Regions from separate parts of the Alkalibacterium putridalgicola genome, predicted to be linked through region 1. Evidence: a T-box and tRNA genes for the amino acid it is inferred to sense, from the RefSeq annotation. Region 1 holds a T-box; the other holds one or more tRNA genes.

The links. A T-box is a leader RNA that pairs with one kind of tRNA and senses whether it is charged. The one in region 1 lies ahead of AB4027_RS07990 (valine--tRNA ligase), so its partner is inferred to be a tRNA-Val.
Positions count from the first base shown of each region.
Region 2: it encodes a tRNA-Val, which carries the amino acid that the T-box ahead of AB4027_RS07990 (valine--tRNA ligase) is inferred to sense. The anticodon was not compared.

Region 1 covers NZ_CP162615.1:1,689,652-1,704,690, forward strand. The annotation lists gene radC (DNA repair protein RadC) at 1-638, opposite strand, end outside; gene AB4027_RS07980 (hypothetical protein) at 700-876, opposite strand; gene AB4027_RS07985 (HAD family hydrolase) at 878-1,357, opposite strand; gene AB4027_RS07990 (valine--tRNA ligase) at 1,360-4,008, opposite strand; T-box leader at 4,054-4,277, opposite strand; gene tpx (thiol peroxidase) at 4,291-4,794, opposite strand; gene thiI (tRNA uracil 4-sulfurtransferase ThiI) at 4,864-6,081, opposite strand; gene AB4027_RS08005 (cysteine desulfurase family protein) at 6,094-7,230, opposite strand; gene AB4027_RS08010 (septation ring formation regulator EzrA) at 7,386-9,107, opposite strand; gene AB4027_RS08015 (GAF domain-containing protein) at 9,236-9,700, shown strand; gene rpsD (30S ribosomal protein S4) at 10,153-10,758, opposite strand; gene AB4027_RS08025 (hypothetical protein) at 11,067-12,194, opposite strand; gene AB4027_RS08030 (sugar O-acetyltransferase) at 12,362-12,919, opposite strand; gene AB4027_RS08035 (DUF1054 family protein) at 12,916-13,551, opposite strand; gene AB4027_RS08040 (5'-methylthioadenosine/adenosylhomocysteine nucleosidase) at 13,668-14,360, opposite strand; gene AB4027_RS08045 (hypothetical protein) at 14,380-14,625, opposite strand; gene AB4027_RS08050 (NUDIX hydrolase) at 14,628-15,039, opposite strand, start outside.
Region 2 covers NZ_CP162615.1:532,888-547,926, forward strand. The annotation lists rRNA gene AB4027_RS02720 (16S ribosomal RNA) at 1-1,016, shown strand, start outside; tRNA gene AB4027_RS02725 (tRNA-Ala) at 1,115-1,187, shown strand; rRNA gene AB4027_RS02730 (23S ribosomal RNA) at 1,347-4,262, shown strand; rRNA gene rrf (5S ribosomal RNA) at 4,379-4,494, shown strand; tRNA gene AB4027_RS02740 (tRNA-Val) at 4,523-4,595, shown strand; tRNA gene AB4027_RS02745 (tRNA-Lys) at 4,607-4,679, shown strand; tRNA gene AB4027_RS02750 (tRNA-Arg) at 4,711-4,784, shown strand; gene AB4027_RS02755 (CtsR family transcriptional regulator) at 5,038-5,523, shown strand; gene AB4027_RS02760 (ATP-dependent Clp protease ATP-binding subunit) at 5,529-8,024, shown strand; gene AB4027_RS02765 (manganese catalase family protein) at 8,203-9,027, shown strand; gene AB4027_RS02770 (hypothetical protein) at 9,180-9,539, shown strand; gene AB4027_RS02775 (helix-turn-helix domain-containing protein) at 9,579-10,442, opposite strand; gene tadA (tRNA adenosine(34) deaminase TadA) at 10,543-11,037, shown strand; gene proC (pyrroline-5-carboxylate reductase) at 11,087-11,890, opposite strand; gene AB4027_RS02790 (branched-chain amino acid aminotransferase) at 12,036-13,070, shown strand; gene AB4027_RS02795 (secondary thiamine-phosphate synthase enzyme YjbQ) at 13,150-13,554, shown strand; gene AB4027_RS02800 (autorepressor SdpR family transcription factor) at 14,132-14,401, shown strand; gene AB4027_RS02805 (SdpI family protein) at 14,398-14,985, shown strand.

The DNA.
Region 1 (15,039 bases):
ATAATGAAATGATCAAGAAGTTCTATACCGACGATTTTTCCCACTTCACACATCCTCTCTGTAAATCGCAGGTCAGCGTCTGAAGGTTCAGGATTCCCGGAAGGATGATTATGGGCTATGATTATACGTGCAGAGGAATATTTTATAGCCGCTTTGAATATCTCTCTTGGATGAGCAACACTAGAATTCAACCCACCTTTAAAAATCGTTTCTTTTTTTATTATTTCGTTCTTTGTATTTAAAAATAACCCCACCACCAGTTCCTGCTGCAAGCCTTTCAGTTCTTCCAGTAACAGCTTTCCTACATACTGGCTAGACGTGACTGCTCCTTCTTTTAGAACTGTTGTTTTAGCCAGACGCTTACCCAATTCGATCGTTGCCAACAGTTCGAAGGCTTTTGCTTTCCCTATTCCCGGTATGGCTAAAAGTTCTTCCAGAGTAGCATTTTTGAACATGTACAAATCATCAAAGTTTGAAAAAACCTGCATGCTGAGCTGCAGGACATTCTGATCTCTTGTTCCCGTTCGAAGCAGTATTGCCAGCAGTTCATGGTTAGCGAGTGCTTCAGGACCATATTCGGCCATCCTTTCTCTAGGTCTTGACTCTTGTGGAACATCAACAAATTTCTGATTAAGCATAGAATTCCCTCCAATAAAAAAGAAGAGAAGATTTTATCTTCTCTTCAATATATACTGTCATTTAAAAAAAATTCTCACTTTTTATTTTGATAAGAATTTTCTCCAAGTCCTCACAGATTTCTAATGCTTTAGCTTTAGCTTCTTTCGACGGTTTTAAAAGATCGGGGACCATGACTACTTTATAACCGGCTTCATATGCTGCCCGAACACCATTGAGCGAATCTTCAAGAACCAGCACATCAGACTGTGCATCCCCCGACAAGCTGGACTGCTTTCTGGAATATTTCAGGATGAGGCTTGGATTTCGCGACTTCGTCTCCTCCAATATACGCATCGAAGTAGCCTTTGAGATCGGTCATCTCTAAAAGTTTTTCCACTAACTTCCGTTCTGAACTGGAAGCCACGACCGTCTTATACCCCTGCTCTTTTAAATAAGCGAGCAGTTCGACTAGGCCTTTTTTTATCGCAGGCGGTTCAGATGACAGAAGGTCCTCAACATCTTTTTTGCTGTCAATGATGAACTGCTGGACATTGTTTTTAGGAAACTGATCAAACATGGCCTGGAAAAAATCAGTTTCACTTGCTCCGATATACTTCTCATAAAAGGAATAGTCAAACGGAATGCTTAAGGCATCAGCCGTTTTCTGATTCGCTTTATAGTATAGCGGTTCTGTATCAAACATCAAACCATCCATGTCAAATACGACTACTTTATTCATGTTTACCCTTCTTTGACTTGTTTTAATTTTTCGATCTGGTTCGTTACCGCCTCGTACTTCTCTTTGTAATCTTGTCCTTTTTCTTTTTCAGCATTCACGATTTTTTCCGGTGCATTCTGCACGAATTTTTCATTTGCCAGTTTTTTCTCTACTCTATCCATTTCCTGCTGCCATTTGGCTTTTTCCTGTTCCAGACGCTGGATTTCTTCCTGAATATCGACTAGACCCGCTAGTGGAAGATATACTTCCGCTCCAGAAATGACTGCGGACTTCACTTCTCCAGGTATTTCCACTTCCGTATCGATCACCAGTTCATTGGGATTACAGAAACGTTCGATAAAGGAACGGTTCTCGACTAAGAAGGCTTTCTCTTTTTCACCTTTAGTTTTTATCAGGATATCGATTTTTTTAGATAGCGGACGATTGGCATCCAGACGAATGGAACGAACAGAACGGATCAGTTCAATAAGCATCTCCATGTTGGTGATCGCTTCCTGATCGTCAAACTCACTTACCGTTTCAGGATATTCTGCAACGACAAGAGACTGACCTTCATGCGGGATATGTTCCCATATCTCTTCTGTCACAAACGGCATGATAGGATGCAGGAGACGCAGTGTCTGATCCAGTACATGGACCAGGACAGATTGGGTCGTCACTTTCTGTTCATCTGTACCCTGAATAAGCAGTTCTTTACTCATTTCAATATACCAGTCACAATAATCATCCCAGATAAAGGTATACAGTCTTCTGCCGGCTTCACCAAATTCAAATTTTTCAAACAGCTCAGTCACCTGTCTGATGGTCTGATTCAAGCGAGCGAGTATCCATTTGTCTGCTATAGATTTTTCTCCCGAAAGATCGATATCCTCAAATGAGAAATCTTCGAGATTCATGATAACATAGCGGCTGGCATTCCAGATCTTGTTGATGAAGTTCCAAGAAGCATCCATTTTTTCATAACTGAAGCGCACATCTTGCCCAGGTGCTGAACCATTGGATAAGAACCATCTCAAGGCATCAGCGCCGTACTGATCGATGACTTCCATCGGATCGATACCGTTGCCTAACGACTTGCTCATTTTTCTGCCCTGTTCATCTCGAATCAATCCATGGATCAGTACATTCTTGAACGGCGCCTTGCCGGTAAATTCCAGACTCTGGAAAATCATGCGGCTGACCCAGAAAAAGATGATATCATAGCCCGTAACCAGCGTACTAGTCGGAAAATATTTTTTGAAGTCTTCTGAATCTGTATCCGGCCATCCCATGGTAGAAAACGGCCACAAAGCTGAACTGAACCATGTATCCAGAACATCATTGTCCTGCTCCCAGTTTTCGCTGTCTTCTGGAGCTGTTTCTCCCACATACAGTTCACCGGTTTCTTTATGATACCAGGCTGGGATGCGGTGCCCCCACCATAACTGTCTTGAAATGACCCAGTCATGAACGCTTTCCATCCAGTTGTTGAATGTTTTTTCGAACCGTTCAGGGACAAAGTTGACCTTGTCTTCAGTCTGCTGATTTCTCAGCGCCTGTTCTGCCAGCGGCTGCATTTTAACAAACCATTGTGTGGATAGTCTAGGTTCAACGATCACACCTGTACGTTCGGAATGACCGACGCTATGTGTCATTTCTTCAACCTTGATGAGGTTGCCGGCTTCCTTCAAATCTTTGACAAGAGCTTTTCGTGCTTCGAAGCGGTCCATGCCTTCATACTTTCCAGCTAGTTCATTCATTGAGCCGTCATCATTCATGACATTCACTTGTTCCAGGTTATGTCGTTTACCTATTTCAAAGTCATTCGGGTCGTGTGCTGGAGTGATTTTGACCACACCTGTCCCGAACTCCCGGTCCACATAATCGTCTGCTACGACAGTCAGTTCTCTTTCGACCACTGGGAGCAGCACTTTTTTACCTATGAGGTGCTGATATCTTTCATCTTCAGGATGAACAGCTACGGCTGTATCACCAAGCATGGTTTCCGGCCGTGTCGTTGCGATCTCCACTTCGCCTTCACCATCCACGATAGGATACGTGATATGGTAGAATGCACCATTGACATCTTTATGGTCCACTTCGATGTCTGACAAGGCAGTCTGTGCCTTGGGATCCCAGTTGATAATGTATTCGCCGCGATAAATAAGTCCTTTATTATATAAGTCGACAAATACTCTGTTTACAGCATCATTCAGACCTTCGTCTAAAGTGAAACGTTCTCTTGAATAATCGACGGAAATACCTACTTTCGACCACTGTCTGCGGATATTTCCAGCATATTCTTCTTTCCATTCCCAAACTTTTTCGAGAAATTTCTCTCTACCCAGGTCATATCTTGAAATGGAATCCTGAGCTAGTTTTTCTTCTACTTTTGCCTGCGTCGCGATTCCAGCGTGATCCATCCCCGGCAGCCACAATGCATCATACCCCTGCATTCTCTTCTGACGGATAATGATATCCTGAAGTGTTGTATCCCATGCGTGACCTAAGTGCAGCTTTCCGGTCACGTTGGGTGGAGGAATAACGACGGAATAAGGTTCTGTCCCTTTACCATCCGGTCTGAACAAATCTTCCTTCAGCCATTTTTCATAACGCCCTTCTTCTACTTTTGACGGCTCATACTTCTTTGACATGTCTAACGATTTTTCCAAAATGATCACTCCTTTTTTCTCATAAAAAAAGCATTCATCCTATGGATATAGGACGAATGCTTCGCGGTACCACCTAAATTATCACTGTAATTAAAAAACAGTGATCTCTTAACAACAGTTTTAATGGTCTGTCAGTCCAGTTACAGCTACTTCTTTGTTCACTGTATAGCTCACATGCTACTTCTCAATATGATCGATCAGGGATTTCCACCAGACACCCATTCTCTAAGATCCTCTTTATTGATACTACTCATGATCATTGCCTTGATTTATTCATTTATATTAACTCAGTTCAGCTTCTTCGTGACGCGCAGCTGATAAAGCATCTTCGTAATTTGGGTCACCGGACATTTCTTTCACGATTTCTCTATAAACGATTTGTCCGTGTCTATTTAAGACAAATACGGCACGTGCGATTTTGTCCATATCTTCAATATATAGACCATATTCCTTGGCAAAGTTGCGTTCGCTGTCATGCAGTAAAACAGTGTCCACATCTTTTGCCTGCCCCCACTTTTCCTGCTCTTCAACAGTATTGGCAGAGATCGAGAGGACTGTGGTATTTTTCAGCTCTTTACCTTCTGTATTAAAGGTATCCGTCTGTCTTGCACACGTACTCGTCGTTATATCCGGGAAAGTACTTAAAATAACGACTTCTCCTTCATAATCGGAAAGTTTAACGTCTTCATTGTTCAGGTTTTTAAGATTAAAGGAAGGAGCGTTATCTCCTACTTCTGGAACGGGTCCGTTTGTCTGAAATTTTTCACCTTTCATCATTACGTCCATTGTTTCCCCTTCTTTCCTATAGTATACCCTTAGTTTAACTGTTTCGGAAGAGGTTTTGCAACTAAAACATCATAACAAGTCAGCAAAGGTTTTTTCGCGTTCTTTGTTCTCGTCCGTTTCTATGCCGATCTTTTCGATCTTCATACCTTCTAATGCGCGGTCCATCAACCCATTAACGTCGATCGCTTTCTCAAAGTCTTCCACTTTCTGTAATTTCGGTTTCGTTTTCGGTCTGGTTGGTGCAAAAATCGTACAGCAGTCTTCGAAAGGCTGTACGGCCAGTTCATACGTATCGATTTGTTTCGCGATATCTATAATATCATTCTTGTCTGTGGAAATAAGCGGACGCAGGACAGGCGTGCTGGTCACAGCATTTATCGCCAGCATACTTTCAAGTGTCTGGGATGCGACCTGCCCCAGAGACTCTCCATTAACGATAGCTAAGCCATTACGTTTTCTACGGATCTCATCCGTCAGTCGCATCATCATTCTTCTTGTGATCGTCATGGAATACTCATCTGGAACTTCTTTCTTGATCTGTTCCTGGATCTCAGTGAAAGGAACTTCTATAAATATAATTTCTCCAGCAAAACGAGACAGCTTGGCCGTCAGATCTTTGGCTTTCTTTAAAGCCTGCGGGCTCGTGTATGGAGGGCTATGAAAATGGACTGCTTCTATTTCCATGCCCCTTTTCATTGAAAGATAACCGGCTACAGGTGAATCAATACCTCCAGAAAGCATAAGCATCCCTTTGCCGGAAGAACCGACTGGCAGCCCCCCCTGCCCCTGAATGGTATCTACCGATATAAAGATCCCCCTATTTCTAACTTCGACCCTAACGGTCACTGTCGGGTTTTTCATTTGTACATGGATATCTGCCATAGCATCTTCCACTGCTGTGCCCAGCATGCGATTGATGTCGTTAGTATCGTATTCAAATGAATGGTCTGAGCGTCGGGTGTTGATCTTGAATGACATGCCCGGAGTATAGTTTTTCCTGATCAGTTCGATGACGGCTTTTTCAGCTTCTTCGACTGACTTTTCGACCCTGACTATAGGCGAAAATGATTGTATACCAAATATGTCATTCAATTCTGAAATAATCGGTTCAGCATTTTCACCATGAAGTTTGACATGCATGCGGTCGCGATTGTAACTCACCTTTACCTGGTCATATTTTTTCAGTTTTTTTGTAACGTTTTTATTTAATTTCTTAATAAATATCTTTTTGTTTTTGCCTTTGGTGGATAATTCACCGTATCTTATCATTAATTCTGTGATTTCCAAATTTGTTCTCCTCTACTCAATTGATTTCAACTGTGAATAAACGGTATCGACTGCGCTCTTGAATGCATCGACTTCCTGCAGCGTGTTTATTTGACTCCAGCTTATTCGTACGGCAGACTCCGCTTCTTTTAATGAATAACCCATTTCTCTGATCGAATGGATATTATCTTTTTTTCTGCTCGAGCAGGCACTTGTTGTTGAAATATAAATGCCGTGTTTTTCAAGGGCATGAACCACGACTTCTCCCTTGATATTTTTTATTCCAAAACAGACAATATGGGGAGCACTTTCTTCTGGTGAAAAAACAGTCACTCTGTCAAGGTCGGCAAAATACGCCAACAGCGATTTCCTCATATCTAATAATTTTTGTGCAGTCTCCTCTTTATTCTCCATCAGCAATCTCAGTGATTTTGCCAGCGCTACATTGCCAGGAACATTCTCGGTTCCATTTCGAAGACCTGTTTCCTGTCCGCCGCCACTTAACAAGGGCGCCAGTTTTCTTCCACTCTTCACATATATAAATCCAGTTCCTTTGGGTGCATGAAATTTATGACCGGAAAAGACAGCTATATCGATTCTTGACTCATTTAAATCCAGATCTATTTTTCCGATAGCCTGAACAGCATCCACATGAAAGTGCACAGACGGATAAAGTTCCAGCAGTTCTCCTACTTCTTTAAGTGGCTGAAGACTACCTGTTTCGTTGTTGACTGCCATCAACGATACTAAAACCGTATCTTTTCTCAGTGACTGCTCGAGTTCCTCAAGGCTTATTTGCCCTTTTTCATCAACTGATAGATAAGTAACATCCCACCCCAGTGCTTCCAGCTGCTCCATGCTTTGTATAACGGCTGGATGTTCCGTGGACGAAGTGATGATATGGCGTCCGTAGTCCATCTTTTCTATAGCAGTGCCTTTTATAGCCAGGTTATCCCCTTCGGTTCCGCCGCTGGTGAAATAAATCTCTTCTTTGCTGACATCTAATAACTCCGCTATCTGTTTTCTCGACTGAGTTAATAACTGCCTCGACTGCTCTCCCAACTGATGCAGGCTTGACGGATTGCCGTAGTACTGCTCACTGACAGATCGATACGTCGCTAACACGGATGGATCGATTTTTGTCGTTGCAGAATTATCAAAATAAATCATCTTGCACCTCTTCTTGATTCTCGTTATCATCAAACTCTATATATTATAACAAAATCCTTACAAGCTTCAAGCTATATTCGTCACTTATCGAAACACACCTAAAAAAAAACTCTCAGCCGTAAAACATCCTACGGTCCAAGAGTCTGTGTATGTCATTATTGAGCGTTTGACATTTCTTTCTTATAAAGAGACTTCACTTCTTCAAAAGCCCCCGGTTCTATCGATTCAAGTTTCTCTCTCACCATTTTAAGTGAGGTTTCATAGTTATATTCATCCAGGAACAAGGCTTCACTGTACTTGATCGTTTCCATGACTCCAGGATAGTCTTCTTTGTATCGATAGAGACGCTGACTTGTCAATTCAGTAAGTAACGCATTGTCTACTGTCTCTTCTGTTTTATCTGCCAGATGCTCGATATCTTCATCACTAAGGGCATGAAGACGAGTCACTTCTTCTAGATCCAATCTTGGTCTGGCTAATTCCACTGACAACTGTTCAAGATGATCCGTTGTGTAAAAGAATAGGTCAAGATAATCATCCGGCAGCCCAGGAAGGTGTTTTCCCTGAATATATCTCTTCATCTCTCTCAGCGCATGCTCCATCTCTTCCAAATCTTTTTTGATTTCTTTTTCTTTATCACGGTAAGCATACAAACTCTCTGACAATGTATCGTAAGAATGTGAGAGGTTTTCCAGTTGACTAAAGGCTTGGAGCAGCAGTTCTTCAGCATCTGAATAAGCGATACTATTTTTTTCGATTTGTTCGGTCAGGCTTGCTACTACGTTTTTCTGTTCCTGCATCGCATTGTTCATTTCACCATAAGTTTCCTGTTCTCCCTGATAAAGCTGGTAGCTCTGTCCGATACGATCGATCTCAAGACTTAATTCCTTGCTCTGATTTGTAACGTAATAAATGATCTTTGGTAATTTTCTCAAAAGTTTTTCAAGCGAGTACTTGGCATTGATTTCTTTTTCCATAGCATCATACAGCTCATCAATAATCTGTTCTACATTGGCTTGTTCAGATTCTATTTCTTCTAATTCAAGTTGAGCAAGCAGACCTTTCAACTGGACGATTTTAGTTGACAGTTGACTGATATGTTCTTCAATATCAAAAGATTCTGGGAAAATATAATCCTGTTCGATCAGCTTTTCGTATCCTTCTTTAATTTCCTCAAGCTGTTTCTCATAATCATTCTCGATCTTACTGTTGAGTTCCGGTATGGAAACTATCATAGCTTCCATTTCTGTCAACCGGGATTCCAGCTGATTGACCACTTTTTTAGCTTCTTCATGGTCACCGGAAGCAGTTAAATCAGAAAACGAAGTGAAGAGATTTTCCATTACACCCAACCTATCTTCCAGGCTGTTGATCGATTCACCAAATGTAAAGCTCTTCGCCAATAATTCTTTCCTTACTTTATGATAACGTTTTTTGATCGAATCAATTTTTCGCAGATTTGCCTGTTCTCTCTGTAAAAGTTCATCCATTTTTTCAGAGGTGAGCAGGATATTTTCCTCAGTCTCTTTCAGTAATTCCTCAGCCTTCTGTTCGCTTTTGGTGGACTGGTTGAAACGGTACCGGTCCGTTGCCTGTTCAGCATCAAACAAGTGCGATTCGACAGCCGGGAGATTCTTGCCCTCAATAATATTGACGTCAGCTATGACACTGTCAGCGACTTCTTTTGACTGGCCTGTAATCATCATTTTGTCTAAAGTCCGGATCTTGTCCGAAGGCATTTTAGAATACAACTCTTTTTTTATGCGATCCAGCTCATCGATTCTCTCGTAATGTTTCTTTCTGATAAAATATGTAACGGTATAGATCAATATAGCAAGTATAACAATACTTAATGTAATGATTAATTCAACTGTCATTCTTTCGCCTCCAACACATCTTTGCCTTTTATGGCATTCTCACTCTTTTGTCTAGTATATCAAACTTAAGTGAATTATGTTATACTAGCAAGCAAATTAAATAAATTTAATAGAGAAAGGATTAACTTATGTCGAACGAAATCAAATACATGCTGAATAAACAACTGGCGGCCATTATAGCAGACGAAACAAATATGATCGCAAATCTGAGTAACGCCTCTGCACTCCTCTCAGAACAGTTTTCAAATATCAACTGGGCAGGTTTTTACCTGTGGGATGAAAATGATAATGAACTGATTCTTGGCCCCTTCCAGGGAAAAGTAGCCTGTATCAGGATCAAAGAAGGCGACGGCGTCTGTGGAACAGCTTTGAAAGAACAGCGTTCACTTATCGTCGACGATGTTCACCTTTTCCCTGGTCATATCGCCTGTGACGCGGCAAGTCAGTCTGAAATCGTTGTGCCTATGATAAAAGACGGAAAGAAAATTGGTGTCTTGGATATGGATGCACCGGTTAAAAACCGCTTCACAGAAGAGGACCGTTTAATGTTGGAAGAATTTGTCAGTGTATTATTGCAGCACCTGCATATCTAAATGACCTGTCGTTTCTTACTATTACGTGTAATCTGACTAGAAAAAATGAAAATATAAAAAGACCGAAAGAATCTTCTGTAAAAGAGAGATTTCTTTTGGTCTTTTTATATCCATTATCGGTTCTGCCTCCATTTTTTCAGTGAATAGTCGAGTTCAGGACGTCCGTAAATTGCTGTACTTCACTTTTTCACTGAATCGTTGAGTTCAGACCGTTCAAAAAGTGCTGTACTCCACTTTTTCAGAAAATAGTTAAGTTCAGGACGTTTATCATGTGCTGAACTTGATTCTTCCATAAAAAAATTCAAGTCACTAATCCAACCTGCTAAACAAGACTTCTTCTTTATTAAGATAGTTATTTTAAGATGATAAAACTAGTTTAGCTATCCTGCTGGCTCAAAAAAAGGCTGAGACATTTGAATGTCTCAGCCTTTTCATTATTATCTTGTCTTTTATTATCTGTTGTAGTACTCAACGATAAATGCTTCTTCGATTTCAGCAGGCATTTCTTCACGTAATGGTAAACGTGTAAGTGTTCCTTCTAATTTTTCATCATCGAATGAAATAAAGTCCGGACGACCAAATAATGATTCGACAGATTCTTTGATGATTTTCATGTCTCTAGATTTTTCTCTAACACCAACGACATCATTAACTGATACGCGGAATGATGGGATATCAACGCGTTTACCGTTAACAGTGATGTGTCCGTGGTTTACTAATTGACGTGCTTGACGACGAGTTGTTGCCAGACCAAGTCTGTAAACGACGTTGTCCAGACGTTGTTCAAGTAAGATCATGAAGTTGACACCGTGTTTTCCTTCACGAATTTTACCTGCTTCTGTAAACAAGTTAAAGAATTGACGTTCATTTAATCCATACATGAAACGTAATTTTTGTTTTTCTTTTAATTGTAGTCCGTATTCTGATAATTTGATACGGGCTGTAGGTCCGTGTTGACCAGGTGCGTAAGGACGACGTGCGATTTCTTTACCAGTTCCTGTTAAAGAAATACCTAAACGTCTTGATTTTTTCCATGATGGTCCTGTATATCTTGACATAATAAAATTCCTCCATTGTTATAGTATATGGAGTAAAATAACGTGTGAAAGCTCAGTAATACGTGCAGTTTCTTTTCAATCTTCACCTTTGCAGCCGCTGGTTACACAATTGAGCTCATAACTAACATGGCAAGAAACTGTTGACGCGGTTACCACTTTCTGCTGCGGTATTTTACACAACTTCTAGTATACCTGTATTAAACCGATTAGTCAACACACAATAGTCTTCTAATTAAAGAACCTCTCAAAACCAGAAGTGTATCTGATTTTGAGAGGTTTCTTTTTAATCATTCAAATAGTGTCTGGACCTAGAATCTTAACAGAGCAGCGATACCTGTATCTGATGGCATGCTGGCCGTTTCCAGTACATATACCTGACCGTTCGTTTTCAAAACGTTGTGGACAAGCTGATTGACGTAAATATTCGTTTCCGTACCTTCGTGGTATTGTCCATTCTCATCGATACGACCATGTACCTGATAATGGTCTTCCAGTAGTAGTGTATCGATTTTCCCTTGAATGCTCGCCATTGCCAAGTCAGCATACTGGGCACCAAGCTTGAATTCCGGTGTGGTTTCTTCGTAACGGTCTACCAGTTTCTGGTAGCGTCTATTGACGATTTCATTCACGACTTCACTGGTTTTATCCTGTATGTCGTTGACGGAAAGTTGGGCTGGTGAAGCTTCAACTTTTGTGTCATCCAGAAATTCATTTTTGGATATTTTTTCAAAATCAGCAATATTTTCAGGTAAAGCAAACAGTACTAGTGGGAGTTCAGTTGGTTTAGAAAAATTCTCATAAATATATTTGTCAACTGCTCTGAAGTAGTTTACCTGATCGATTTCCACCTCGTTGCTTTTCTCATTGTGACCGTGGAACATACCTGTTCCTGCACCGCCAGCATAATCAGCAACATTCAATGCGCCGCCTGTCAGCTCTTCACCCAATGCTTTAGTCAATGTCGTTGGTGCATCTTCAGGCAATTCAATTTCCTGAACTTTATTACCGCGACCATTGAACAATCTGAATTTATCATGATTCAGGCACAGTAAATGATAGTAACTGATGTATTGAAAGTTTGAAATCAGGGGTAAAATATAAGCCTGGTCAGATACCACTGTTCCATTGTGGACAGGGACACTTAGTCTATAGTAATACACATCATCTGGAGTAATATAGATGATTACACTATCCGTCACCTTTCTCCAGAAATCAGTATTTGTTCTAAGCCCTTCGACTTTTTCAAGTAATGAATCACAATATTTTTCGTCATATTTTTCACAGAGTTTCTCTTTAGCTTCTTTTAATAAATTTTGAAATTGAATCTGATTAGCTTCTGTTTCAAAAGAGTTTGATTCAGAGTTAAGCGATATCGATACTACGACCTCATTTTCTTGCAGAAGTTCATCAGTTGGAAATGTAAACAGTTCTTTCATGTGCTTCACCTTCCATTCATTATTTTCTTCATAACTGCCCATTTATTCAAAGCAGTTTAAGAAGAGTTCTATACTTACATCATATCTAAACAAGCAAAAAATGTCTAAAGATATGCAGAAAACTCGTGTACATAACATTAAATAATGAATCTATGACCCTTTATACCCTAATCATTATCGATCGTCCGGATGATTCCAGCCGGAACCCCCCCGATAATAACATTATCTGGAAATGATTTTTTTACGACAGCCCCGGCTGCCACAACCACATTATCGCCAAGTGTCACTCCACCGACGATGGTTGCATTTGTACCGATCCAGCAGTTGTCTCCGATCACTATCGGCCTACCGAATTCATAGCCTGAATTCCGGGCTTCTGCTTCTAATGGATGCTCTGGTGTTACTAAGCTGACTCCGGGTCCTAGCATCGCATTTTTTCCGATTCTGATCGGACAGACGTCTAGAAAGACACAATTGAAATTGGCATAGAAATTTTCTCCTACATGGATGTTCTGTCCATAGTCCGTTCTGAAAGTCGGTTCCACTGTGATGTTTTCTCCTGTACTCCCGAACAGTTCTTTAATGATTTCCTGTCTCTCCTGATCTGTCTCCGCACGGTTAAATGCCTGCGCCTTCAGATGAGCAGCCCTTCTTTCTGTTACTAATTGCTGGTCATCAGGTCTGTACATTTCTCCGCCGGTCATTTTTTCTTTTTCAGTTTTCATTTTCTCTCCTCTTCTTGATAAAGATCCAGTAATTCCTTATATACAGGAAGGAGGACATCCAAGGTCTCTTTAAAGAATGTTTCCTGTTTTTCGCCATCCCCCAGCACGTCGTTATCCGGTCTGATGATACGTCCCAGCATGATCTCGCCTTTTTTAACTTTGACCAGGCGGTGCAGCGTTTTTTCGATCATCTCTTCTTCTGCTTTGTTTACGGCTGTCTTGGTATGATCTCCGGAGACATAGTAATCTTCGGGCAGATCATTCCACAACGCAGGATGAGATAAAAGATACTGGGCCATCAGTTTTTCATGTTTGGGGTTATCGATCAGCGAAAGAAACATAAAAATATACTCTTCATTGATACCGATCTGGATATGCGGGTATTTTTTATATCCGCGCTTATTGCCTCCTAGAGCGCTCCAAGTTGATTCGGGTGGGTTTGTTGTGCGTCTTCTATGTTGTGCTATATGAAAGCTTCCTTCAAAACCGGTGTATTTATTTACATGATCTATGTAAGTATCACCGAAATGCTGGAACACTGGCTGGATAGATTCTCTGATGACATGCATCCGTTCGTCCAGTCCGTTAATATCGAACAAATCAAAATCTGATTTTTCAAAATAATTTTTCATCTTATTGCCTCCTTGAGTTCACTCGCTATTGTACCAAAAAAAGAACAGACTCTCGACAAAAGGATACCGAAAGCCTGCCTGTATTATACTTGCTTATTATAAATCTATTAAATTGCTTAGTTTACCAGAGAAATAAATTCCAGTACGGTTTCTGCTGATTTTTTTCCAACTTTCTCGATGAATTCATCAAAGGAGAGTGAGGCTTCTTCGTCAGAAACATCAGACACAGCACGAATAACTACAAATGGAATATCAAACTGATAACAGGTTTGCGCTATCGCGGCGCCTTCCATTTCAGTTACCAGGACATCAGTAAACTGTTCCCGGATCTCCGCGACTTTTTTACGGTCACTGATAAAGGAATCCCCTGTGACGATTAGTCCTTCTTTAATGGTCCAGTTCTTCTTTAGAGCGGCCTGCTTGAAAACTTCCACGAGTGGCTGATCTGATGTATATCTGCTGGGCATTTGTGGTATCTGACCAAAATCATATCCAAAAGCCCGGGCATCTGCATCGTTATATGAGAGCTCTCTTGAGATGACCAGATCTTCCACTGTCAATCCGTCTCCGATTCCACCTGCAGATCCTGTGTTAATGACAGCCTCCACTTTATACACTTCGATCAATAATGTCGCTGCAATGGCGGCATTGACTTTCCCGATACCGGATCGCACAAGGACGATCGGAACATCATTGATTTTCCCTTCATAAAAATGCTGATTTGCTTTGGTCGTTTCCTTAGGACTTTCTAGTTTACTGATGATTTCACGTGCTTCTTGTTCCATAGCAGCAATGATACCGATTTTCATATTATACCTTCCTCGTCTATTATATAAAGAAAACATAGGACAAAACGATCAGCAGCAGTAATGCGACAATGATGATCGCCAGGTTCAGACGCTTTTCAACCAGTCGATACCTGTCCATTTCTTTTGACCGCTTTTTAGCTGTACGTCCCGTTTTATTCAGTTTCCTTTCTTTGTTCTTCTTCTCTTTTCTTTTTTTCCTGCTTATTTTCTTTCTTTCTTTTTTTTTTATCTTTTCTTCTTCTTTCTTTTGTATTCTTGATGACATGATTATTTCCCTAGCTCTCTTTCTAATTTTTTCATTTTCCAGTAAAACAGGGCAAAAACAGTCTTCGAATCTCTCAGCAAACCCTTATGATAAAACTCCCAGGCTTCATCATAAGTTGCGATAACCACTTCGACCGTCTCGTCTTCATCCAGGCTCAAGGGATTCTCAGCCAGATATAAACCAGTGGCTTCATATATCTCTAAAAATTCATCAGTGAAACCCGGAGTACTGTAAAAAGACGTGATGAATTTCCAGTTTTTCGCGTTATAACCCGTTTCTTCTTCCAGCTCGCGTTTGGCGGTCTCCAATCCGTCGCCGTCAGTTTTATCCTTTAATCCAGCCGGTATCTCAATACTCAACTGATCGATAGCCTTGCGGTACTGTTTAACTAATATCAGTTCACCTGCCTCGGTA
Region 2 (15,039 bases), 1.2 Mb from region 1:
TAATACGTAGGTGACAAGCGTTGTCCGGATTTATTGGGCGTAAAGCGAGCGCAGGCGGTCTTTTAAGTCTGATGTGAAAGCCCACGGCTCAACCGTGGATGGTCATTGGAAACTGGAAGACTTGAATGCAGAAGAGGAAAGTGGAATTCCATGTGTAGCGGTGAAATGCGTAGATATATGGAGGAACACCAGTGGCGAAGGCGACTTTCTGGTCTGTAATTGACGCTGAGGCTCGAAAGCGTGGGGAGCGAACAGGATTAGATACCCTGGTAGTCCACGCCGTAAACGATGAGTGCTAAGTGTTGGAGGGTTTCCGCCCTTCAGTGCTGGAGCTAACGCATTAAGCACTCCGCCTGGGGAGTACGGCCGCAAGGCTGAAACTCAAAGGAATTGACGGGGACCCGCACAAGCGGTGGAGCATGTGGTTTAATTCGAAGCAACGCGAAGAACCTTACCAGATCTTGACATCCTCTGACCACCCAGGAAACTGGGCTTTCCCTTCGGGGACAGAGTGACAGGTGGTGCATGGTTGTCGTCAGCTCGTGTCGTGAGATGTTGGGTTAAGTCCCGTAACGAGCGCAACCCTTATTGTTAGTTGCCAGCATTCAGTTGGGCACTCTAGCGAGACTGCCGGTGATAAACCGGAGGAAGGCGGGGATGACGTCAAATCATCATGCCCCTTATGATCTGGGCTACACACGTGCTACAATGGATGGTACAACGAGTTGCGAGACCGCGAGGTTTAGCTAATCTCCTAAAGCCATTCTCAGTTCGGATTGCAGGCTGCAACTCGCCTGCATGAAGCTGGAATCGCTAGTAATCGCGAATCAGAACGTCGCGGTGAATACGTTCCCGGGTCTTGTACACACCGCCCGTCACACCACGAGAGTTTGTAACACCCGAAGTCGGTAGGGTAACCCTTTATTGGGAGCCAGCCGCCGAAGGTGGGATGGATGATTGGGGTGAAGTCGTAACAAGGTAGCCGTATCGGAAGGTGCGGCTGGATCACCTCCTTTCTAAGGATATTGCCATTAGGGCAAACGGAACCTTGCACAGGTTGCTTTTACTTTGTTTAGTTTTGAGAGATTTTTTTGTTCTCTCATTTTAATATGATGGGGCCTTAGCTCAGCTGGGAGAGCGCCTGCTTTGCACGCAGGAGGTCAGCGGTTCGATCCCGCTAGGCTCCATTTGCAATTCTTTTTTAGAGTTGCGCTTTGTTCTTTGAAAACTAGATAGTTGATTTTATAACAAACACAAATGTTAAGAAACAACACCGAGAAATAGAAATTGAGAACAGTTTTGTTTTAAGACGAAACTCTCATCGCTATAATTACCCTTAACCGTCAGGTTAAGTGAATAAGGGCGCACGGTGGATGCCTTGGCACTAGGAGCCGATGAAGGACGGGACGAACACCGATATGCTTCGGGGAGCTGTAAGTAAGCTTTGATCCGGAGATTTCCGAATGGGGGAACCCATCACTTTTCATCAAGTGATATATCCATAGTGAATACATAGCTATGGATAAGGTAGACGTGGGGAACTGAAACATCTCAGTACCTGCAGGAAGAGAAAGCAAAATGCGATTCCCTGAGTAGCGGCGAGCGAAACGGGAAGAGGCCAAACCAGAAGGCTTGCCTTCTGGGGTTGTAGGACTGGCGACATGGACAAGCGAGAATAGCAGAAATAACTGGAAAGTTATGCGAGACAGGGTGAAAGCCCCGTATGCGACATTCAACCTTGCCTAGCCGGGATCCTGAGTACGGCGGAACACGAGAAATTCCGTCGGAATCCGGGAGGACCATCTCCCAAGCCTAAATACTCCCTAGTGACCGATAGTGAACCAGTACCGTGAGGGAAAGGTGAAAAGAACCCCGGAAGGGGAGTGAAACAGCACCTGAAACCGTGTGCTTACAAGTAGTCAGAGCCCGTTAATGGGTGATGGCGTACCTTTTGTAGAATGGACCGGCGAGTGACGATGTCATGCAAGGTTAAACCGAAGAGGTGGAGCCGCAGCGAAAGCGAGTCTGAATAGGGCGTAGAGTATGCCGTCGTCGACCCGAAACCAAGTGACCTACCCATGTCCAGGGTGAAGGTGCAGTGAAATGCACTGGAGGCCCGAACCCAAGTATGTTGAAAAATGCTGGGATGAGGTGTGGGTAGCGGAGAAATTCCAATCGAACTTGGAGATAGCTGGTTCTCTCCGAAATAGCTTTAGGGCTAGCCTCGGATAATATGCATCGTGGAGGTAGAGCGACTGTTTGGACTAGGGGCCCTTATCGGGTTACCGAATCCTGATAAACTCCGAATGCCACAGATGTAGATCCGGGAGTCACACTGCGAGTGATAAGATCCGTAGTGGAAAGGGAAACAGCCCAGACCGTCGGCTAAGGTCCCCAAATTCTTGTTAAGTGGAAAAGGATGTGGGGCTGCTTAGACAACTAGGATGTTGGCTTAGAAGCAGCCATCATTTAAAGAGTGCGTAATAGCTCACTAGTCGAGTGGCCCTGCGCCGAAAATGTACCGGGGCTAAACAAGATACCGAAGCCACGGATAGAACCAATGGTTCTATGGTAGGAGAGCGTTCTAAGGGCGTTGAAGCAAGATCGTGAGGACTTGTGGAGCGCTTAGAAGTGAGAATGCCGGTATGAGTAGCGAAAGACGGGTGAGAATCCCGTCCACCGAATGACTAAGGTTTCCTGGGGAAGGCTCGTCCGCCCAGGGTTAGTCGGGACCTAAGCTGAGGCCGAAAGGCGTAGGCGATGGACAACAGGTTGATATTCCTGTACCAGTCTGCTTTGTTTGAGCAATGGAGGGACGCAGGAGGCTAAGATGTGCACGCTGCTGGAATAGCGTGTCCAAGCAACAAGTCTGAGAAAGAGTCAAATGCTTTTTCTCTTAAGGACAAGTTGTGATGGGGAGGGAAATTAAGTACCGAAGTATCCGATGTCACACTGCCGAGAAAAGCTTCTAGTGAGAAGTAGGCTGCCCGTACCGCAAACCGACACAGGTAGTCGAGGAGAGAATCCTAAGGTGATCGAGAGAACTCTCGTTAAGGAACTCGGCAAAATGACCCCGTAACTTCGGGAGAAGGGGTGCTGACCAATTGGTCAGCCGCAGTGAATAGGCCCAAGCGACTGTTTACCAAAAACACAGGTCTCTGCTAATTCGTAAGAAGATGTATAGGGGCTGACACCTGCCCGGTGCTGGAAGGTTAAGAGGAAGGGTTAGCTTCGGCGAAGCTCTGAATTGAAGCCCCAGTAAACGGCGGCCGTAACTATAACGGTCCTAAGGTAGCGAAATTCCTTGTCGGGTAAGTTCCGACCCGCACGAAAGGTGTAACGATTTGGGCACTGTCTCAACGAGAGACTCGGTGAAATTATAGTACCTGTGAAAATGCAGGTTACCCGCGACAGGACGGAAAGACCCCATGGAGCTTTACTGTAGTTTGATATTGAGTGTCTGTACAGCTTGTACAGGATAGGTAGGAGCCTATGAAGCCAGGACGCCAGTCTTGGTGGAGGCGTTGGTGGGATACTACCCTCGCTGTATGGCCACTCTAACCCACGACCGTTAACCGGTCGGGAGACAGTGTCAGATGGGCAGTTTGACTGGGGCGGTCGCCTCCCAAAATGTAACGGAGGCGCCCAAAGGTTCCCTCAGAATGGTTGGAAATCATTCGTAGAGTGTAAAGGCAGAAGGGAGCTTGACTGCGAGACCTACAAGTCGAGCAGGGACGAAAGTCGGGCTTAGTGATCCGGTGGTACCATATGGAAGGGCCATCGCTCAACGGATAAAAGCTACCCTGGGGATAACAGGCTTATCTCCCCCAAGAGTTCACATCGACGGGGAGGTTTGGCACCTCGATGTCGGCTCATCGCATCCTGGGGCTGTAGTCGGTCCCAAGGGTTGGGCTGTTCGCCCATTAAAGCGGTACGCGAGCTGGGTTCAGAACGTCGTGAGACAGTTCGGTCCCTATCCGTCGCGGGCGTTGGAGATTTGAGAAGAGCTATCCTTAGTACGAGAGGACCGGGATGGACACACCGCTGGTGTACCAGTTGTCAAGCCATTGGCATCGCTGGGTAGCTATGTGTGGACGGGATAAACGCTGAAAGCATCTAAGCGTGAAGCCCCCTTCAAGATGAGATCTCCCATTCCTTTAAGGAAGTAAGACCCCTGAAAGATGATCAGGTAGATAGGCTGGAAGTGGAAGCATAGTGATATGTGGAGCGGACCAGTACTAATCGGTCGAGGACTTAACCACCAAAGGTGGCTTAAGGGTAAGATGCGGTGTTGTAGAAAAACGTTATGTGTACGTAAAATCAACTGTCTAGTTTTGAGAGAACAGAGTTCTCAAAAAAATAAAAAGAAGAGTCACTGTGCGGTGACGATGGCGGGAAGGACCCACCTGTTCCCATTCCGAACACAGCCGTTAAGCTTCCCAGCGCCGAGGATAGTGAAGGGTTTCCCTTTGTGAAAGCAGGACGTTGCCGTGCAGCTCTTTTTTTATTTTAAAAAATCATCGGAGGTTTAGCTCAGTTGGGAGAGCATCTGCCTTACAAGCAGAGGGTCAGCGGTTCGAGCCCGTTAACCTCCATTTTGTTTTTAGAGCCGTTAGCTCAGTTGGTAGAGCATCTGACTTTTAATCAGAGGGTCGCTGGTTCGAGCCCAGCACGGCTCATTTTTTTGCAGTCAATCTATTCTGTCACAATGCGTCCTTAGCTCAATTGGATAGAGCACCTGACTTCGGATCAGGCGGTTGAGGGTTCAAGTCCTTTAGGGCGCGTTCAAATAATATATGAAAAGTGATCTTAGGTAACTTCTAAGATCACTTTTTTCTGTATAAAGATACGGTTACTTCCTCAGCTTCTCACTTTTAATTCTATCTGTTTATTGGTATAATTATTATTAGTCAAAAATAGTCAAACAAATAACGTTCCTAATCAGAAACATGTGAAAAGGAGGGAACCCGAAGAGTAGATGCAACAAACTGTTCAGCAGTATGTTTGTGTCGTGAGTAAATCTCTTTATTGATCATAATGGAAAATAAAAATATGACAGATATCATTGAAGCTTATCTGAAAAAGGTATTGAAGCAGAAAGAGCAAGTTGAGATCCGACGAAGTGAGATCGCTGAACTTTTCGATTGTGTCCCGTCCCAGATCAATTATGTCATTAACACCCGTTTTACTATTCAAAAAGGTTACCTTGTTGAAAGTAAACGTGGCGGAGGTGGCTATATTCGTATTATTAAAGTTCAAGTACTGGACGAATTAGATATGTTGAATACCATGATCGAAATCATAGGGAACAACATATCTGAAAGAGACGCGAAGTCGGTCGTTCAAAAACTTTATGATGAAAAAATAATTAGCAAGCGTGAAGCAAAACTAATGATAGTGGCAATGGATAAGTCACTTTATACGGGTGATCGCGTAACAGATAATCGGGTTCGGGCAAATTTGCTTCGTTCGATGTTAGCCAATCTATGTTACGAAGAGCCGAATAAAAGAAAGGCGGACTAAGAAATATGAATGAACTATTTACAGATAAAGCAAAAAAAGCCCTGCTTATAGCCCAAGAGGAAGCCAAATCCTTCCGCCACCGTACAGTTGGGACAGAACATCTTCTCTTAGGTTTAGTCATAGAAAATGAAGGCATAGCAGGTATGACTCTGAGAGAATTGGATATAACTGAACAGGATGTCAAAGAAGAAATTGAACATTTTGCAAGCTATGGAACGACGGAACAAGTCCCTAAACATGCGATCCTTCCTTATTCCCCAAGAGCAAGACAAATCATCAAATATGCGACAGATGAAGCTAGACGAATGAAGCGTCCGCTTGTTGGAACTGAGCACTTACTGCTGGGGTTATTGAGAGATGAAGATATTCTATCTGCAAAAATTTTGAATAATCTTGATGTCAATCTTGCAAAAGCCAGACAGCTTGTACTGAAAAAGTTAGGGGCACAGCAGAAAAGTTCACGAAGCAAAATGAACAGTAGACGGAATGTGAAGGCGAATCAAGATGAACAGAGCGGAACACCCACACTGGATTCACTGGCACGTGATTTGACACAGCAGGCTCGTGAAGATCGTCTGGATCCGATCGTGGGGAGAAATAAAGAAGTGCGACGTATCATTCAGATCTTGAGTCGTCGTACAAAAAATAATCCTGTACTCGTAGGTGAACCGGGGGTAGGTAAAACAGCTATTGCAGAAGGGTTAGCTCAGAAAATCATTTCAGGAGAAGTACCACCGGTGCTGACGGATAAACGACTGATGACATTAGATATGGGGTCTTTAGTTGCCGGGACTAAATACCGGGGTGAATTTGAAGAACGGATGAAAAAGATCATCGATGAGATCTATCATGATGGTAATGTCATCCTGTTTATCGATGAGCTGCATACTTTGATTGGAGCAGGTGGTGCAGAAGGAGCGATCGATGCTTCCAATATTCTGAAACCGGCGCTCGCAAGAGGCGAACTTCAGACGATTGGTGCTACGACCTTAGATGAATATCAGAAACACATTGAAAAAGATGCGGCACTGGAAAGACGCTTTGCCTCTATTCACGTCGATCCACCAACTGAGATGGAAGCAGAAGAGATCCTTTTCGGGTTGAGAGACCGTTACGAAGATCATCACGGGGTATCGATCACGGACGATGCCATTCGTGCAGCCGTTCATTATTCCGTACGTTATATTACTTCAAGACAATTACCGGATAAAGCTATCGATTTAATGGATGAGTCTGCCTCAAAAGTAAGGATGGACAAGAGCGATTCTCCGACTCCTTTATCTAAAGCAACTGAAATGCTTGAAGATTTGATCAAGCGCAAAGAAGAGGCTATTCAGTCGCAGAATTTTGAACGCGCTGCTTTGATCAGAGAAAAAGAAATGCGTCAGCGTAAAAAACTGGAAAAAATCATCAAACAAGGTGAAAAGAACGATGGAGACCGACTGGAAGTTACTGCTTCTGATATTGCGGAAGTCGTATCCCAGTGGACCGGTATCCCTGTCAATCAAATGGAACAGAAAGAAAGCGAACGTTTGCTGAAACTTGAAAAAGTTCTTCACCAGCGTGTAGTAGGACAGGAGGAAGCGGTCGTTGCCGTGTCTAAAGCGATCAGAAGGGCGCGCAGCGGCTTAAAAGATCCTAATCGGCCTATTGGTTCATTCATGTTCCTCGGACCTACAGGTGTAGGTAAAACGGAACTGGCTAAAGCTCTGGCAGAAGCGATGTTCGGAAGCGAAGAAGCGCTTATCCGAGTCGATATGTCTGAGTACATGGAAAAATACAGTACCAGTCGTCTGGTCGGTTCACCACCAGGGTATGTGGGTTATGATGAAGGTGGTCAGTTAACGGAAAAGATCCGCCAAAAACCTTACTCGGTCATCCTGCTTGATGAAGTGGAAAAAGCCCATCCGGATGTCTTCAATATCCTGCTTCAAGTATTGGATGATGGTTTGCTGACAGATGGGAAAGGTCGAAAAGTCGACTTCAAAAATACGATCCTCATCATGACTTCAAATCTGGGCGCGACAGCCTTGAGAGATGAAAAATCTGTCGGCTTTGGTGCGATAGACAAACGCTTCGACCACGATGCTATGGAGAAACGTATTCGTGAAGAATTGAAAAATACTTTCCGTCCGGAATTCCTGAACCGTGTCGATGATACGATCGTCTTCCAGTCTCTGAAGAAAGAGGAATTGAGAGAAATCGTTCAGTTACTGACGAAAAACATCGTTACACGTATGCAAGAACTTGGTATCGAGTTGAAAATCACCAGGGCTGCCATGGATGTTATTGCCGATGAAGGTTTTGATCCGGAGTACGGAGCCAGACCGCTTAAACGAGCCATTCAGAATAAATTCGAAGACCGTTTGAGTGAGGCACTGCTTGCAGGTGAAATCAGTCTTGGTGACAAAGTGACTCTTGGAGCAACTAAAGGAGAAATCACTTTAAAAACGCGGGATGCAAAAAATAACAGCAAAAAGAAACTGACTACCAATAAATAAGCTTAGTTTAACGAATAAGAGAGTAAAGGAGTCCTTCAACCAGTATCAATATTCTGGTTGGAGGATTCTTTTTGTTATTATCTTAACGCGAATACAGAATCATATGATTTGTATATAGCATTTACTGGTGGTAATTTATTCTTGTAGTTAAAATAAACAGAAAGGAATGTGTTAGTCTATGTTTTTACACAAGAAAGAACTGCAGTACCATGCAAAACCCGACAAACCGGATGCAGTGATGGCCAGAAGGATACAGGAAATCATAGGTGGTCAGTGGGGAGAAATGACCGTCATGAACATGTACTTGTTCCAGGGATGGAATGCCAGAGGCAACGAAAAGTACAAGGATCTCTTACTGGACACAGCGACTGAGGAAATCGGGCACGTTGAGATGCTGGCGACCATGGTGGCCCATTTACTTGACGGTGCACCAACATCGGCACAGGAAGAAGCGGTCAACTCGGATCCGGCGATCGCAGCGATCATGGGTGGAATGAATCCGCAGCATGCCATTGTTAACGGACTGGGAGCTGCACCCAAGGATTCTAATGGAAATGCCTGGACATCCAGTTACATTGCTTCAAGCGGCAACCTACTGGCTGATATGCGTATGAATGTGACGGCTGAATCTCAAGGTCGACTGCAGGTCGCACGTCTTTATGAAATGACAGACGACAAAGGCATCCGTGATCTGTTAGGCTTCCTGCTAGCTCGAGACACCCAGCATCAGCTGCAGTGGATCGAAGCCATCAAAGAACTGGAAGAAAAAGAAGGGATCGTTGTTCCGGGACAGGTACCGAAAGAGTATGAAGTCGAAGGCCAGGGACATGTCCTGTATAATTTCTCAGAAGGCCAGGATAGTAAAGAAATCGTTGACGGCAAGAAAGCGGCAGATGGCGAAGCATTTAAATATGAAGATAAAGCAACGGCTATGGGCGGGAAACCAAAACTCGAGATACCGCCTAAAGTCATGTATACAACGCCGCCAATGGATAAAAGCTGACCTTAGATAGTCTGAACGGGTGAGCAGTCGACATACACTGTCACTGCCCATCCGTTTTTTAGTATTATCCTCTGTATAATCGTTATCTTTAGTATTCTGCAGGAATGTTTGATAAGATGAATATATTCAAAAGATGAAAGGACGGAGATACTATGCATCAGGATCATCAGTTGGACGACAATCAGAAAAATATTTTAATCGGAGTAGGTGTAGCATTTTTAGTTGGCTTGATCACGCTCTTGTTTACGTCAGATTCGGCTAAAACAAAGACGAAATCAGCAGTCAACCGTCAGAAAGCCAAACATTATGTTGGAAGTAAATTCCATGGTAATCATAAGGCAAAAAGCGTCGTGAATAAATTATCTGATGATGAAATCAGTAACCTTCTTGGAACGGTCGACAAAGTCAACGACCTGGAAGGGAAATTCTCAGAAATGACGGATGATCTTAAAGATTTCATGCATGACAAAAAAAGAGAGTCAAAAAAAGTCATGAGAAAACTTAAAAGATAACAAAAAAAGAGACTCTGTAGAGTCTCTTTTTTGCGTTGATCATAACACCAGTAAATAACATAAAAGTAGATCATTCATATTTCTTAACGATAAGCCGGTTGTTTCATAGAAGCGGTCCATACGGTACTGCAGGGTGTTTCTGTGAATGAACAACTGCTTGGCGGCTACACTGATATTCCCCTGACTTGTCCATAAGGCTAGGATCAGTTCTTTCCAGTCTGGCTGCTCATCAAGCTGTTTTTTTAACTCCTGCATCAGAGTACTGCGCGACAAAGCTCCTTTTGTAAAATATCTCAAGGCAACATCGGAGAGAGAACAGATCCGGTCGTGCAGATGAGACACTTCTTCCTGGAATATACGCTGTTCTTCTTTGAGAATTGCTTTCAGAGAATTGTCCGGTGACCAGAACTGTCCGATATAGGCATTGGTACGAATGGAAAAATCGTCCTCGAGTGTTTTCAGCATGCCGTAGATCTCTTCCTGGGTAAGCGTTTGAGACGTATTATCCTGAATGATGTAGCAAGCATCTTGAGTGACAAAAAAGACATCCAGTACGGGTTCAAAAAGATGCGTGATGGAATCGATCCAAATGGAATAATCGAACTGATCATCCATTTTTTCTAGCACAAGCTGAATCAGACGGACAGGATGAGTGGTCTGAGGGGGATATTCCCGGTTTCCCTCCATAAAATTGAACCACTTAGACTGGGATGCAGGAAACGTGTCAGGCTGGATCTCCTCTTTTAAAAGATTAAGTATGCTGATTTCTTTATCGTCTAACGATTTCTTTGGTATATGGATCCATTGATTTTTATAGGGGATTCGGAGCGTATCTTCTTCCATGAAAGGATGTTTACTTAAAGTTGATTCAGGGTAGAGTTTTTTTAACTTGGAAAAATCCAATGTATTTCCTCCTTAATTATGCTATCCTTATTCTACCACTGTTTATACGATTTAGAAACTGACCTATGTAGAAGTAAGAATGAAAATGGAGCGGAAAGACATGTCTGAATTTACTGAGAAAGACATCCATAAATGGATGAATGAGGCAATCAAAGAGGCTGAAAAAGCCAGAGCGATCGATGAAGTACCTATCGGGGCCGTCGTTGTCAAAGACGGTGAAATCATCGGCCGGGGACATAACCAGCGAGAAACATCGCAGAATGCGACGACGCATGCAGAGATGATTGCTATACAAGAGGCTAACGAAACACTTGGCAACTGGCGACTTGAAGACTGCCATCTCTTTGTCACACTGGAACCTTGTGTCATGTGCAGTGGGGCAATCGTTCTGGCACGGCTGAAAAGTATCTACTATGGCCCGAGCGATCCCAAGGGCGGTGCAGTCAGGACTCTGATGCAGGTTCTTGAAGACGAACGGCTCAATCATCAGTGCGAAGTACACGCTGGGGTTATGGAAGAGGAATGCCGTTCACTTCTGACGACGTTCTTCAAAGATTTAAGAGTGAGAAAGAAGAAAAATAAACTGGAAAAATAAACGGGACCCTGTATCAAAGCCTCTTGCCTTTGATACAGGGTCTCTATTACTATTCTGCGTTCTTTTTTGTCATCTCTTCATTTTTTTCGATCATTTTATCGACTGCTGTGATCAGTGAAGAAGAGAAGTCAGATTCCAGTAAACTCAATACCGCCTCAACAGTGATGCCACCCGGAGAAGAAACATGATCGATCAGGTTCCACGGTGAGTCCGAGGCTTCCTTGACTGTTTTTCCACTTCCCAGGACTGCCTGAGCAGCGATCTCAGTGGCTTTGTCCTTTGGCATGCCGTATTTGACTGCCGCACGCGCCAGTGTGTCGATGAACAGAAAAACAAGTGCAGGGGAACTGCCGGCTAAAGCAATGAAGATACCTAACTGGTCTTCCGGAACCATCATAACTTCTCCGACCGCATTAAAGATGATTTTGGCTTTAGCCATATCTTCTTCAGTGACCTGTTTGTTTTCAACCAATGCTGTCATTGATGCATTAACTTGTGCATTCAGATTAGGCATCGTTCGGATGCACTGGTCAGCGGGGATATACTGATTCAACTGATCGCTTGAATAACCGGCAACGACGGATAACAGCAGCAGGCCGGCAGGAAAAGTCAGTTCACTCAGGACCTGGTCTACCTGATGAGGTTTGACCGCCAGCAGAATAACGTCTGACTGGTCGACGACTGCCTGATTTGAAGCCATACCGTTTATGTGCCACTCTTTTTCAATGGCCAGACGACTTTCCTCTGAACGGGTGGAGAAAAAGAGATCGTCTTCTTTCAGTACTTCATTGTCTATCAAACCTTTTGCAATCGCCCGGGCCATATTGCCAAAGCCGATAAATCCTATCTTCATACGTGATCATCCTTTTTGATTTATTTGTTCCAGTTTATCATACCTTGGATGAATAGTTTAAATTTAGTTGAAGATAAACATCTGCATTCATTTTTGGTATAATGGAAAACGTAAGAAAATTTGGGGAAAGAATGGGGATTCATTTATGCAGAACGAAAAAGGAATAAAACAGATCGACTGGGAGAACTTAGGTTTCTCTTATATTAAAACAGATTACCGCTTCTTATCACACTATAAAAACGGTCAATGGGACGAAGGCTCTTTAACGACAGACAATACGCTTCACATTTCAGAAGGGTCTACGGCGCTGCACTACGGACAGCAGTGTTTTGAAGGCATGAAAGCTTATCGGGCAAAAGACGGATCGATCAATCTTTTCAGACCCTACGAAAATGCCAGAAGAATGAGACAGAGCTGTGAGCGCCTGCTCATGCCTAGTTATTCGGAAGAGGCGTTCGTTGAGGCTGTAAAAAAAGTGGTCAAAGCAAATGAAGAGTGGGTCCCTCCATACGGATCGGGCAGTTCTTTGTACATTCGCCCGTTTGTGATCGGTGTTGGAGATAATATCGGTGTCAAACCGGCAGAGGAATACATCTTTTCGATCTTTGTCTTACCAGTCGGTGCCTACTTTAAAGGCGGGTTAAAACCCTCTAACTTTTTAGTTAGTTCATATGACCGTGCCGCACCCAGAGGTACCGGTGCTTCAAAAGTTGGCGGGAACTATGCGGCCAGCCTCTTGCCGGGTAAAGAAGCGAAAGAACGTCACTACAGTGATGCCGTCTATCTGGACCCTGCAACCCAGACAAAAATCGAAGAAGTCGGTGCCGCAAATTTCTTTGGAATCACGCACGATGACGAATTCATTACGCCTAAATCGCCTTCGATCCTTAACAGCATCACCAAACGGTCACTAATGTGGGTGGCTGAAAACCGCTTAGGTCTGACGGTTAAAGAAGGAGACGTCTATATCGATGAACTCGATCGTTTTAAAGAGGCCGGCGCTTGTGGCACAGCAGCTGTTATTGCTCCCATAGGCGGACTGCAAGTGGGTAATGATTTCCACGTGTTTTATTCGGAAGAGGAAGTCGGTCCCGTAACGATGAAGTTATATAATGAATTAGTAGGGATACAATTCGGTGATGTAAAAGCGCCCGAAGGATGGATCGTAAAAGTAGATTGAAGATGAATCGATTCTTTCTCTTTGGATAAAATCATCGGATTCGTTATGATTAAATCAAGAAGATAAAGGAGGAAGATAAATGACTTATTTAAAGAAGTTCTCTCTATCTACTCAAGATAAACAGGAATTCAAAGAACTGGATTCCTATCTGAACGAAGCCCTTGAAGAGAGCGGCGTCAAAGAAGGCATGATGCTCGTTTACTGTCCGCACACGACGGCTGGTATAACGATCAATGAAAATGCAGATCCGGATGTGAAAAAGGACTTGAAACGTGCGCTGGATGATACATTTCCGAATCACGATTATTTTGTCCACATGGAAGGGAATTCCGATGGTCATATGAAATCGTCGCTTGTCGGTGCCAGTGAATCCCTGATCATTCATGAGGGGGAAATTATCTTTGGTACCTGGCAGAGCGTCTACTTTTCAGAATTTGACGGTCCCAGACAACGGACCTTTTATGTGAAAATTATTGAAGGTTAAATCTTTATGCGAATAGTAAAAGGAGCAAGGCTGGGACTTTTTTCCAACCTCGCTCCTTTTAAAAATTTTATGCAGCAAGAGAAGTACTGTACTTAGTAATTGTGTTATATCGCAATCATTCCCATGAAAGTTTTAATGCTAACAAGTCATTAAACGGCTATTGGGACCACTTTCTGGAGACTTGCATGCATAAACTTGTCACTAAACGGCTATTACGACCCCTTTCTGGAGACTTGCATGCATAAACTTGTCACTAAACGGCTATTACGACCACTTCCTGGAGAATCGCAGCATAAACTTGTCACTAAACGGCTATTGCGACCACTTCCTGGAGACTTGCAGCATAAACTTGTCACTAAACGACTATTGCGACCACTTTCTGGAGAATCGCAGCCTGAATTGGTCGCTAAATTACTTCTGAGACAACTTTTTAAGTGGATTTTGTTGGATTCACCACTATCTTGCCGGAAGAGAGGATGAATCTGTTCATCCTCTCTTTTGTGTTGACAAAAGTTAGGGTTTGGACTATATTATATTTAACTAAACGGTTAAATAGTTAAAGAGAGCAGGGTTTAAAATGAGCAGCGTATTCAAAGCGTTGAGTGATCCGACGAGAAGAAAAATCCTTGCTCTCCTGCGGGACAGAGACATGACGGCAGGAGAGATAGCTGAGCGATTCGACATATCTAAACCGGCTATTTCAAAACATCTGGATATTTTAAAAGAAGCTGAATTAGTGAGTGCCGAGAAAAAAGGACTGTACCGTATTTATTCCATCAATCTAACAGTGCTGCAGGAAACATTAAGTGGATTTATGAATCTTTTTGAAAAGGAGAATGAAGAATGAAAAAACCAGCAGTTATCTGGCCGCTCACTATCATTGCAACAGTGATCATAGGTCTAGGTCTATTTGTAGAAGGAAGTGAATGGCGCCTTATATCGATCGGTATAGGAATCATATTGGGGCTGGGGATAATGGATATTTACACACCTAAGATCGCTCAGTTATCCGCATCTAATCCGAAAGTGAAAACGATGAGACGTTTGAATCGGCTATTTATAATGTTTTTTACTGGAGTATTCTTATTTCTGATCTGGTACCCCGATGCCGGCTCACTGATTATGGAAAACGAAAATGGTCTGGCCTTTATCGCAACACTGGCGATCATGGGAATCATTGGAAACACTGCACCAAAACTGCCGTTTAACCGGTATATGGGGCTCCGTCTGCCTTGGACAGTACGTGATGAGGAAACATGGAAAGCTGCGCACAAATGGCTCGGCTATATAACATTTCCAATCATCCTGATTATGATCATCGCTTACTTTCTAAATATTGAACTGATCGAAGTGGTGAAATACGGTATTCTTTCCTGGATAGTGATACCTGGTATTTACTCTGGATGGATCTATTATAAGAGAATGAGCTGAAGGTGAACTTTAGGCTCCATCCGATAGTTGGTCTTGTTTAGTCACTGAAAATGT